DNA from 3 places in the Alcanivorax sp. UBA3183 genome. Region 1 is predicted to be linked to each of the others. Evidence: predicted binding sites of a transcription regulator. Region 1 holds the regulator's gene; each other region holds the start of a gene.
The links. Region 1 encodes LexA, which represses DNA repair genes until DNA is damaged. Its sites were predicted from a motif close to TACTGTNTANNTANACAGTA; they were not measured.

Region 1 (4,017 bases):
AGAAGATATTTCCCGCTGGAGCATCCCGGAAGATTTTCGCCGCAATGACAAGATTCATGTCTGCTATGCCATTCGGCATGTGGAGGACTGATGAGCGTAGTGCTTTATACCACGGTGGGCTGTCACCTCTGTGAACAGGCCTGTGAACTGGTCGCCATGGTGTCACCGGACCTTACGCTGACACTGGTTGATGTGGCCGAGGACGATGAGCTGCTGGCCCGCTATGGCGAACGCATTCCCGTGCTGATGAAAGAGGGGCGGGAGCTGGGTTGGCCATTCGGTCTACTGGATGTGCAGCAGTTTCTGGCAGGCTGAGTGATTGATGCGGGCTTCACAGCGGCAAGATCATCATTGCTGTTATGGAAACGATCAGCCCCAAAAAACTGCACAAGCGCAAGGCCGATGAAGTCGAGATTTTCTCGGCCTGCCTGTCCGTGTGCACCGTCAAAGTCCGCTTCGCGGATACCTGGTACTGGGTGACCGACGACAGCGGTAAAATCATGCGCTTCAATGGCCCCGAGCACGCCAATAACCAGCTTCAGACCCTGTCTACCGACTCCGCACATTTGCTCCATCATTCTGCCCATGCGGAAATGGTCGGTCAGCCGGAAGGGGAGGTGATCCCTCCGCTTCGTGTGCGCTTTCACTGGCGAAGCCAAGCCTGACCTGTTGGAGTCTTGCTCGCAAGGGGAAGGCTTGAGCCTGGTGCCATTACCTGCTCAAGAGAGATTTCGCTTTGTGAGCAAAGCTCCAACGGTTTCGGGTTTCGGTTATCTGAACAGCACCCGCGCATTATCACTCGTCATACCCGCCACCCGGGCCACATCTTGTCCCCGTAAACTCGCCACCCGCTTACCTATCCAGGGTAACAATGAAGGCTCGTTGCGCCGCTTTTTCGGGGGCGCTTCCGGCAGATCCCGGGGTAGCAGATAGGGCGCGTCGGTTTCCAGCAGCAGCCGGTTATCGGGGATGTTGTGTACCAATTCCGCCAGCGGCTTGCCGCGGCGCTCATCGCACACCCAGCCGGTGATGCCAATGTGGCAATCCAGATCCAGATAATCAAAAAGCGCCTGGCGTGATCCGGTAAAGCAGTGCACGACCGCACCGACAAGGTGATCCCGGTAGGCTTTCAAAATGGGCGCGAAGCGTTCGTGGGCATCGCGCTCGTGGAGAAACACCGGAAGCCGGTATTCCACTGCCAGGGCCAGCTGGGCCTCGAAGGCACGTTCCTGATCCGGGCGTGGGGAAAAGTCACGATTGAAATCCAGGCCCATTTCGCCGGCGGCTTTTACGCTGTGGTGGCTTAACAGTTCCCGCATCTCCTTTTCCAGGGCCGGGGAATAGAAGCGGGCGCTATGAGGGTGAAGGCCAGCGGTGGAAAACAGATCATCGTGCTGGCTGGCCAGCTCCATGGCCTGGCGGGATTCGTCCACATTAGTGCCGGTGAGAAGTTGCCAGTTCACCCCGGCAGAACGGGCCCGCTCAAGTACCTCATCCTGATCATCGCGGAACTGCTTGTCGGTCAGATTAACGCCGATATCAGCCCAATGGGGAATGTCGGTCTTGAAGTGAGTAGTGTGAGGTTCTTGCATCAGGGGCCTGCTCCGCCAGTTGTTCGCGCAGGGATTCTACCCGACGACGGTTGGCACCTAAATCCCAGTAGCCGACCCGTGATGCGGAGCGTACCTCTACCACGCCGTCTTCACGAATATAGAATGTCACATCATCCACGAAACGCAGCAGTCGGCTTGAGAAGCGGGCCTGGATACGGGACTGGCCGACCACATCGAACTCGACGCGGTCAAGTTGCCGCAGCAGGGCCTGTAGGCGAGTCATGCTGGCCTGGCGAGTTTCTGCTACCTGCAGAGGCGCCACCCGGCGATCTTCGTCTTTGGCCAGGCTGGAGACGCAGTTGGGCGAATCCGGGCAGGGGGCGAGCAGATGCGTATCGGACATGGCGGCAACACTCATAAATAGCAGAATGGCACTAGAAAGAATTCGGATCACGGATCAACCCCACGAAAATACCCTCGATGATCAGTTGATCAGCCGGCACCTTGATCGGCTCATAAGCCTCGTTAGCCGGTAACAGGGTGGCGCTGGACTTGTTTAACTTTAGGGTCTTTACCGTGACTTCTTCGTCAATGCGGGCAACCACGATCTCACCGGAACGGGCCACGTTGGATTTGCGTACGGCGATCAGGTCGCCATCGAAGATGCCTGCCTCGATCATACTGTCGCCCTGTACCTTCAAGAGGTAAGTGGGGCGTTGCTTGAACAGCCCCTGGGGCACCGGCACGGTACGTTCCACATTTTCGATGGCCTCGATGGGAACCCCGGCGGCCACTTTGCCGACTATCGGCAGTTCTTCTTCCGACCAGTAGGCGTTGTCGAGCAATTGAATGCCACGGGAGCGGTCACTGTGGAGTTTGATAAAGCCCTTTCTTTCCAGGGCTCGCAAATGGTCAGAGGCGGCATTCTTGGACTGAAAGCCCATGATGTCGGCAATTTCCGCGCGAGTGGGTGCCATACCGGTATCGGCGATGCATTCGCGGATACAGTCCAGCACCTGTTGCTGGCGATCGGTGAGTTTGCTGCTCATAACCTTCTCCATGTTTCCCGCAGGATTTCGGTTCCATACCCGGGCGTCATCGACGCTTCTGGCTAACCAGGCTGTCAGCCAAGGCTGACAAACAGTGCTACAAAACCGATGCTAGCATAGGTACTGATAATATGAACAGTGCTATTTGAACAGTTGTGGCGGGCTGAATTTTACCAGTTTCGGGAGGATATCGTTGCCCTGTGGTAGCGGTGGCACTAGCATATTGCAGGGAGCATCTGAATGGTTGCGGGTCTTTGTGTTGATTCGCCCGGCAGGCGGACGCTTCGATAATAATTCCATCAGACCTGGGGATAGTAGATGGAGCAGGCCAATAATAATGACTTCGGCCAACAACGGATCCGGCAGCTGTTATCCGGTGTCCCGTTTTTCAATGAAATTGCCCGTGATGATCAAAGCGAATTTGCCCAGCTTGAGCATAATACCCGCCTTTGGGTAGCCGGTTCCGGTGACACTGTGATTCGTGCCGGGGATGTGGATTCCACCCTGTATTTCCTGCTGCGAGGGCAGCTTGAGGTGCTATCTGATACGACTGGAGACGCGCCGCTTTATTACGTATCGCCGGGGGAGGTTTTTGGTACTCTTTCCATGTTGCTCGGTACTCCCCGGAGCGCCACGATCAAGGTGTCAGAGACGGCCCGCGAAGCGGTATTGGTGAGCCTGGATTTCAATGAATTCAACGAGGATGACAGCCCTTATTCATTGAGTACCCGGCTGGCGTTCTTCCACATGATCGTTCACCACATCCGCTGGACCCTGGAAGTCAAACGTATGCAGTCGCCGGACCATGAGCTGGTCCAGTCCATGCGCAAGCTACCGGTGTTTCATGGAGAAAAAGGCACCCGGGAAGAACTGGCCGCCCTCAAGGTTCAGGCCCAGGGACTGGCGGAGCTGCTATGTCGCTGGAACGAGGAAGGGCCGGAAGGGACAGGGGCGTTGCAGCTCACTTGAAGGCAGTGAATAGTTAACAGTTTCGCGGAACAGGTTTTCTGTTTTGTGAACGTAAGAGGCCGCGTCCAGGGGATGGACGCGGCCTCTTACGTTTCAGTCAGGGATGCGCCGGCACGCACGCTATTAACTGTTAACTATTAACTGCCTTTCTGATCCACCTTAACCGCCAGCACATCACAATGCGCCCCCGGTACCAGGCCGCGGGCAGTTGAGCCCAGTAGCAGGGCCAGGCCGCTGCGGGTGTGGCTGCCTACCACGATCAGGTCGGCGTCCAGCTTGTCGGCCTGATCGAGGATGGTCTTCTCGATGGAACCCAGCTCCACATGGACATTATCGGCGGGTATCTGGTAACGGTCGGCATAGGTGTCGGCGGTTTCCCGGGCCTGTGTCATTAGCCCGCTTTGCAGGTCGGTCACATCCATGGGCACATCGGCGCCATAGGCCAG
Region 2 (4,017 bases), on a different contig from region 1:
AGCTGGGTGGCGGTTCCATCCGTATCCACAACCCGGCCATGCAGCGTACCGTGTTCGAAGCGCTGGGCATTTCCGATGAAGAGGCGGACGAAAAATTCGGCTTCCTGCTCGACGGCCTGAAATACGGCGCGCCGCCACATGGTGGCCTGGCCTTCGGCCTGGATCGCATGGTCATGCTGATGACCGGCAGCGAGTCTATCCGCGATGTGATTGCCTTCCCGAAAACCCAGACCGCAGCCTGCACCATGACCAATGCGCCGTCCCCGGTGGACAACAAGCAGCTGCGTGAAGTGGGTGTGCAGGTTCGCAAAGACGATAACTGATTCGATAGCAACCGGCGGCGCGATCTGCTCGCGCCGGTCTGTTCGTAGCAATTACGGGAGACACCATGGCAGGACACAGTAAATGGGCCAACATCAAGCACCGCAAGGCGGCCCAGGATGCTAAGCGCGGCAAGATCTTTACCAAGCTGATTCGCGAAATCACCGTGGCGGCCAGAATGGGCGGCGGCGAGCCGGCCGATAACCCACGCCTGCGTGCAGCGGTGGACAAGGCGCTGGGTCAGAACATGACCCGTGACACCATCGACCGGGCGATCAAGCGCGGTGCCGGTGGTGATGATGATGCCAACATGGAAGAGATCACCTACGAAGGCTATGGCAAGGGTGGCGTGGCGGTACTGGTGGAAACCATGACCGACAACGTGAACCGTACTGTGGCCGAGGTGCGCCATGCGTTCTCCAAGTTTGCCGGTAATCTGGGCACCAGTGGTTCTGTGGCTTTCCTGTTCACCAAGCGCGGCGAGATCTTTTTTGAGCCCGGCGGCGTGGACGAAGACAAGCTGATGGAAGTGGCCCTGGAAGCCGGTGCCGAGGACGTAGAAGAAAACGACGACGGCAGCTTCCTGGTGATCACCACCCCGGACAGGCAGTTCGGTGACGTGATTGATGCCCTGCGCGAAGCCGGGCTGGAGTTCGCCGATGCGGAAGTGACCATGCACCCCTCCACGGAAGCGGAGATGGATGCGGACACCGCCGAAACCGTTCAGAAGATGATCGACATGCTGGAAGACCTGGACGACGTGCAGAATGTCTACACCAACGCCAGCTGGCCGGCAGAAGAAGAGGAGTAGCTACTAGCTACTAGCTAACAGAAAAACAAAAAACCCCGCAGCGTCGGGGTTTTTTGTTATCTGGCTTGTGCATCTTTCGGTCCGGGCCACAATCCTGCTAGAAGCTAGAAGCTAGAAGCTAGAAGCTAGAAGCTAGAAGCTAGAAGCTGCTTCAACTGGACATATGGACAGCTGTCAGGTAAAACTGGGCCAGCTTTTTATTATCGGGTCAGCGGCTTATGGCATTACTACTGGGGATCGACCCGGGCTCCCGGCGCACCGGTTACGGTCTGGTGGAGCAGGTGGGTAACCGCAGTCGGGCGGTGGCCTTCGGGACCATCGCCACGACCCACAAGGAGATTCCTCCTCGCCTGGGCGAGATCTTCACCGGCATCCATCAGGTGGTGATGGAATACGGCCCGGCGGAAGTGAGTATTGAAAAGGTGTTCATGGCCCGCAACGCGGATTCTGCCCTGAAGCTGGGGCAGGCCCGGGGAGCTGCTATTGCGGCGGTGATGCAGGCCTCACTACCAGTGTTTGAATATTCTGCCCGTCAGGTGAAGCAGGCGGTGGTAGGGCGCGGTGGCGCGGAAAAAGGGCAGGTGGCGGAAATGGTCAAATACCTGCTCGGCCTGGAAAAACGCCCCCAGGAAGATGCGGCCGACGCGCTGGCCATTGCCCTTTGTCATGCCCACATGCGCGTGTCCCTGGCGCGTATGGGCGGCGCTACCGCGGTAAGAAACGGACGAATACGGTGAAAAGTACGGTGATGATTCAGCCATGATAGGACAATTGCGCGGAACCCTGCTCGAGAAACGCCCGCCAGTGCTGCTGCTGGATGTGAACGGGGTGGGCTACGAAGTGGAAGCCCCCATGACCGTCTTCTACGGTCTGCCGGACACCGGTGAGTCTTTGACCCTGCATACCCATTTCGTGGTGCGCGAAGATGCACAGTTACTCTATGGCTTTGCTGATCGCTATGAGCGGGAACTGTTTCGGGCGCTGATCAAGGTCAACGGCGTGGGGCCGAAAATGGCCCTGGCGATTCTCTCCGGCATCGAGGCGGATCGCCTGGCACAGTGCATCCACGATCAGGACACCACCTCACTGGTGAAGGTGCCGGGTATCGGCAAGAAAACCGCTGAACGACTGGTTATCGAAATGCGTGACCGCCTCGACAAGATTGATGGTGGTCCCACCTCCCTGCCGGGCCAGGTGTCGCTGGCACAGCCAGACGATGCCCGTTCCGACGCCATTGCCGCCCTGGAGGCGCTGGGTTATCGCAACAAGGATGCCGCAGCTGCTGTTGGCAAGGTGGCGGAAGAGGGCGCCAGCAGTGAGCAACTGATCCGGCAGGCGCTGAAAAGCCTGGCGCGGTGAAGGCAAGTTGAAAGTTCAAAGTTTAAAGGCGCGGGACGACACTTGAGATGCTGCTATGTCGTGCCCGCGCACCAAACCGGGTTAAACGCGAAGGTGGCCTGATTCGTGAGGCATCAGCTTCGAGCGCGTTTGAACTTTGAACTTTCAACTGTTCGCATCCACCGGGTGACTGCCGGGAACAATCCGTCTACGCTAGCTCAAAATCATTCTCATAACGCTGGGTCTCTCTACTGCACGCATGGAAAACGACCGTCTGATTTCAGCTGCCGCTGTCGGCACCGGTGAAGAACAGCAGGACCGGGCTATCCGCCCGGCCAGTCTGGCTGACTACAAAGGCCAGCCAAAAGTCCGCGAGCGCATGGAAATCTTCATTGATGCCGCCCGTGGCCGTAATGAAGCCCTGGACCATACCCTGATTTTTGGCCCCCCCGGCCTGGGCAAGACTACCCTGGCGCACATCATCGCCCGTGAAATGGGCTGCGAACTCAAGTCTACTTCCGGCCCTGTGCTGGAAAAAGCCGGTGATCTGGCCGCCATCCTCACCAACCTGGAAGAAGGTGATGTGCTGTTCGTGGATGAAATCCACCGCCTGTCACCGGTGGTGGAGGAAATCCTCTATCCGGCCATGGAGGACTACCAGCTCGATATCATGATCGGCGAGGGGCCGGCGGCCCGTTCCATCAAACTGGATTTGCCGCCCTTCACTCTGGTGGGTGCCACCACCCGGGCCGGCCTGCTTACCGCGCCCTTGCGCGATCGCTTCGGCATTGTTCAGCGGCTGGAATTCTATTCGGTGGAGGATCTCTCCGGGATTGTGATTCGTGCCTGCGACATTCTCTCCATTCCCATTGATGATGCCGGCGCCCTGGAAGTGGCGCGCCGCGCCCGGGGTACTCCCCGTATCGCCAACCGGCTGTTGCGACGGGTGCGCGATTACGCGGAAGTAAAAGGCGACGGGCGTATCACCGAAGCCATGGCCCAGCGGGCGCTGGATATGCTGGAGGTGGATAGTTGTGGCCTGGACGGCACCGACCGGCGTCTGCTCGACATGATCATGCACAAATTTGATGGTGGCCCGGTGGGTCTGGAGTCTCTGGCGGCCGCCCTCAATGAAGATGCCGGCACCCTGGAAGAGGTGGTGGAGCCTTATCTGATCCAGCAGGGCTTTATTCAACGTACCCCTCGTGGACGCGCCACCACCAACCATGCCTGGCGTCATTTCGGCTTACAGCGTCCTCGAAAAGACGGTGATTTGTTTAATGATTGAAAAAAAGCCGCGAAATGGGGAATTTACCCTGCCGGTACGCGTCTACATCGAAGACACTGATGCCGGTGGCATCGTTTATTACGTGAATTACCTGAAATTCATGGAAAGGGCGCGCACTGAGTTTTTGCGCACTCTGGGCTATCAGCACTATGTGTTGGCCGATGAAAATTTCCAGTTCGTGGTTCATTCGGCCAATGTGCAATACCGTCAGCCGGCCCGCATCGATGATGCACTGGCAGTGACCGCCCGGCTCAAGCAG
Region 3 (4,017 bases), on a different contig from region 1:
AAGGCTGATGGCTTCGAAACGCTCCTGCTCAAAGAAGGTTGCCGCCGCCGCAAGAATCTGGGCGCGCCGTTCCGCCTTCTGCTCAGGTGAGCGGGCGCGCTGAAAAACACATTCGGCCATAGGGAACCTCTGATTGAATCAGGAATCAGTGCCAGATCGCTCATCATGCAAGCATGATTTTCCGCCGACATTAGTATCCAGTCGGAACCTGCAGGGGCGCCGAGCGTAGGGTTCAGAACTGCACCAGAAAAATTGATAATGAATAATTGAGAATTGATAACGTGCGGGGTAGTGCCTTTATTCTCAAAGCCCGGATGCCGCACTTGCATTTTGAACGCGGCTTCTGAGTTTTCCAATCAGGCAGGCGTTTGATCGCGTCGTTATCAATTATCCATTCTCAATTATCAACTTAACGGTATTGGTGCAGTTCGCCTAAGGTTCAGTGCACCCTACGCCAGAGATCCGCCAGCGCAGATTACGCCTGAAGCATGCCTGCCAGTCGGCGGGTAATCATACGGGGCGAGAACTTGCCCATCCACACCAGCAGCAAATTTTTCAGGCCGGGAATCACAATGGCGCGACGGCGCCCTGCCAGAGACTTTTTCACCACCGCTTCGGTAGTCATGGTGCCAGCCTTGAACAACAGGGTATCGGTCATGTGGGCTTCGGTAGCAAACTCTGAATCGGTAGCACCTGGACACAGAGCGCTGACCGCGATCCCGTTACCTTTCAGCTCTTCGTGCAGGCCTTCAGAGAACGACAGAACAAAGGCCTTGGTGGCGTAATAAATGGTCATGTTCGGGCCTGCCTGAAAGGCCGCCGAAGACGCCACATTGATCACAAACGCATCCTTAGCCTGCTTGAGCGCCGGCACCAGACGCCAGGTCAGATCTACCAGGGCTGTCACATTCACCTGCACCATATCCAGCTGCCGCTGCAGATCCAGATCCGCAAACTGCCCGCGATCACCAAAGCCGGCATTGTTGATCAGGCCAGTCACCGCGATCTGCTGTTGCTCCAGCGCCTTTGCCAGCTCGGCGGAGGCTTCCGGCTGCGCCAGATCCGAGGCGATGCAGGCAACCTCAATACCGTTTCGCTCGCGCAACTCGCCGGCAAGGGCCTCCAGGCGATCCAGGCGCCGGGCCACCAATACCAGGTTGTTCCCTTCCATTGCCAATTGCCGGGCAAATTCCTTACCAATACCGGCACTGGCGCCAGTAATAACGACCGCTTGCATAGCTTTTCTCCATTAAGTAACCATCGGTCACTAATTTAGAGAAAAATCACCGATCTGTAAATAACCGCTGGTCACTTAAATGAGTTGCGCCTCGACACTACCTTTTGAGAGCCCTGGTTTTCAGTGCAATCTTCGCTTTGCGAGCAAAGCTCCAACAGCGCCATCGCTTCAGGTCTCCCCTTCTGCCACGCCCCACAGGTTGAGCTGGCCATGGGGACCTGGTGGCACAAAGCCACTGCAATCCAGAGATTGTTCTTCACGGGCCTGCAATCCGGCCGCTTTGCAAGCGGATGCAAAACGCTGGCGCAGCAGATGCGCCCAGGCCCCCTGCCCGCTTTGTCGCTGGTGCCAGCGGCTGTCATAGACGGCGCCACCATGCAGATCCCGCATCACCGACATCACCTTCTCCGCCCGCTCCGGGTAATGCTCATGCAGCCACTCCTCCCAGAGCGGCCCCACTTCATGGGGAAGTCGCAACACCACATAACCCGCCTGCTGAGCACCGGCCTGGGCCACCTGCTCGACAATATCTTCCAGCTCGTGGTCGTTGATGAAAGGAATCACTGGCGCCACCAGGGCAGTTACAGGCACCCCGGCCCGGCTCAGCTCACGAATCACCTTGATGCGCTCACGGCCACCACTGGCCCGTGGCTCCAACTCGCCTTTGAGGCGGTTATCCAGCGTGGTCACGGACACCGCCACCGACGCCCTGCCCAGGCGCGCCATGGGAGCAATCAGGTCAAGATCTCGCAGTACCAGGGTGCTCTTGGTGATCAGGCTGAAGGGATGCTGGCAATCCACCAGCACCTGCAACAGTTCCCGGCTTATACGCCGTTCTCGTTCGATGGGCTGATAAGGATCTGTCACCGTACCCAGCACAATGGGCCGACAGCGATATCCTGGCTTGCGCAAACTATCGCGCAGTACCTCTGCCGCATTGTCCTTGCAGAAGATTTCACTCTCGAAATCCTGGCCCGGTGACAGATCCACATAGGCATGATTGGGGCGGGCATAGCAGTAGATACAGCCATGCTCACAGCCCCGGTAGGGATTGATGCTCTGCTCAAATGGCAGGTCCGGGCTGCGATTGGTCATGATCAGGCTTTTTGCCTGTTCACGGTGATAGCGGGTGGGCCGGTTTACCGGCGCGTCATCCATATCGCTATGGCTGACGGCAAAGCGTCCCGGTATCTGGCTGAGGGTACCCCGGTTCACAGCAGGCATAATGGCTCCCGTCGAATACTGTCTTTTTGTACAGTATATCGAGAAGAGCCCGGACTCAATACTTTTTACCCAACTACGCCCAGCCAGCCCGGTGGCGCCTTGCTCGCAAGGCGAATGGGAGTATTGATCACCAGCATATGGCGAAGCGGGCAACCCCTTCGCCATGCAAGCATAGCTCCAACGAAGTCTGGTGGCATAAGTGGCCTACAAACTCCGAAGCTTGCGCAGCTCCCTTACCCCGACTGCAAGTGTCATGAAGTCGTGGGGGCTGTCTGCCTGCAGGGTTTGCAAGCGGTGGATGCCGAAGGCGACCTTGCGGCTGGCCTTGTCTTCCCAGGCAGCAAAACGAGCGGCGGCGTTGTCGCCCTCCTGTTCCAGTACCTTGGCAGCCACCTGGCGGTGCAGGCGATAAGAGTCTTCGCGCAGGTTGGCGCGGGCCAGGGCCTGCCAGCGACCCTGTACGCTCAGGTCGATGATGGCGGACAACAGCCAGAGGATCTGCAGGCGATCCCCGACCAGGAAGTAGACCTCCGCCGCCAGTTTCAGCGGCACCTGGGCCTGGGAGGCCAATTCGATCACGTCCGGCGCGCTGCCCAGCACCATGGTGTTGGCCAGCAGGCGAGCTTCTTTTTCCGGCACGCCATCGTCGCCCATGCCGGCCACCGCCTGATCCCACTCCTGACGGTAACTGCCTGGCAGGATATCCGGCAGCATGGCTTCCAGCTCACCAATGGACTTGCGATAGCGGTTGACCGCTTCCGCCACCGGGCGACGACCCCATTTGTAATGGATCAGCCAGGTGGTGACGTGTTTCATCAGGCCGATGACACGACCATAGAGGCGCAGCTGCACCTGGCTGTCCACCTTGCCATCCAGCCCGTCCACCGGTGCCCAGTAAAGGTCCCCATCGAACACCGCGTGAGCCATGGCATAGGCCTTGACGATACGGTGCAGGGACAGACCATGCTCATCGGCATAACGGTGGACAAAGGAAAAGCCCATACGATTGACCACGGCATTGGACAACACAGTGGCAATCAGCTCCCTGCGCAACCCATGCGCCAATAAATCCTCGCGGAAGGATTCCACCAGCTCTTCCGGGAAATAGTTGAGCACGTCCTGATCGAAGAAGGGGTCGTCCGGCACATCGGTGGCCAGCATGGCATCAAACAGGGCGTTCTTGGTGTAGGACAACAACACCGACAGTTCCGGCCGTGTCAGCCCCTTGCCCCGGGTGCGGCGCTCACTGAGCCCCTCGTCATCCGGCAGGTATTCCACCGAGCGGGTCAGCGAGCCCTGGCGCTCCAGAGTGCGCAGGTGGTTGGCGTGTTCGTCGAGACGGCTGGCGGCATTGAATTCCAGCAGGCTCAGGGCCAGGCATTGCACATAGTTATCGCGCAGCACGGCCGTTGCCACGTCATCGGTCATCCGCTCCAGTAGCGGGTCACGGGTTTCCCGGTCCAGGCGACCATCACGCAGCCGCTGATTGAGTGGAATCTTGATGTTCACTTCCCGGTCGGAGCTGTGCACGCCACCGGAATTGTCGATGGCATCGG

Region 2: a site for LexA is predicted at 1,286-1,305, ahead of ruvC (crossover junction endodeoxyribonuclease RuvC). Genes of this name have one in related genera too.
Region 3: a site for LexA is predicted at 2,478-2,497, ahead of B3Q33_RS11695 (PA0069 family radical SAM protein). Genes of this name have one in related genera too.

What each region holds. Positions count from the first base shown of each region.
Region 1 is NZ_DEXN01000044.1:21,988-26,004, forward strand. It holds gene rlmKL (bifunctional 23S rRNA (guanine(2069)-N(7))-methyltransferase RlmK/23S rRNA (guanine(2445)-N(2))-methyltransferase RlmL) at 1-91, shown strand, start outside; gene B3Q33_RS13870 (glutaredoxin family protein) at 91-315, shown strand; gene B3Q33_RS13875 (DUF6482 family protein) at 360-665, shown strand; gene B3Q33_RS13880 (TatD family hydrolase) at 771-1,592, opposite strand; gene B3Q33_RS13885 (DUF1499 domain-containing protein) at 1,540-1,956, opposite strand; gene lexA (transcriptional repressor LexA) at 1,988-2,602, opposite strand; gene B3Q33_RS13895 (Crp/Fnr family transcriptional regulator) at 2,921-3,571, shown strand; gene B3Q33_RS13900 (universal stress protein) at 3,709-4,017, opposite strand, start outside.
Region 2 is NZ_DEXN01000023.1:58,063-62,079, reverse strand. It holds gene aspS (aspartate--tRNA ligase) at 1-323, shown strand, start outside; gene B3Q33_RS09250 (YebC/PmpR family DNA-binding transcriptional regulator) at 389-1,132, shown strand; gene ruvC (crossover junction endodeoxyribonuclease RuvC) at 1,351-1,869, shown strand; gene ruvA (Holliday junction branch migration protein RuvA) at 1,892-2,491, shown strand; gene ruvB (Holliday junction branch migration DNA helicase RuvB) at 2,730-3,758, shown strand; gene ybgC (tol-pal system-associated acyl-CoA thioesterase) at 3,751-4,017, shown strand, end outside.
Region 3 is NZ_DEXN01000038.1:28,775-32,791, reverse strand. It holds gene B3Q33_RS11705 (TetR/AcrR family transcriptional regulator) at 1-120, opposite strand, end outside; gene B3Q33_RS11700 (SDR family NAD(P)-dependent oxidoreductase) at 476-1,237, opposite strand; gene B3Q33_RS11695 (PA0069 family radical SAM protein) at 1,406-2,461, opposite strand; gene B3Q33_RS11690 (NAD-glutamate dehydrogenase) at 2,666-4,017, opposite strand, start outside.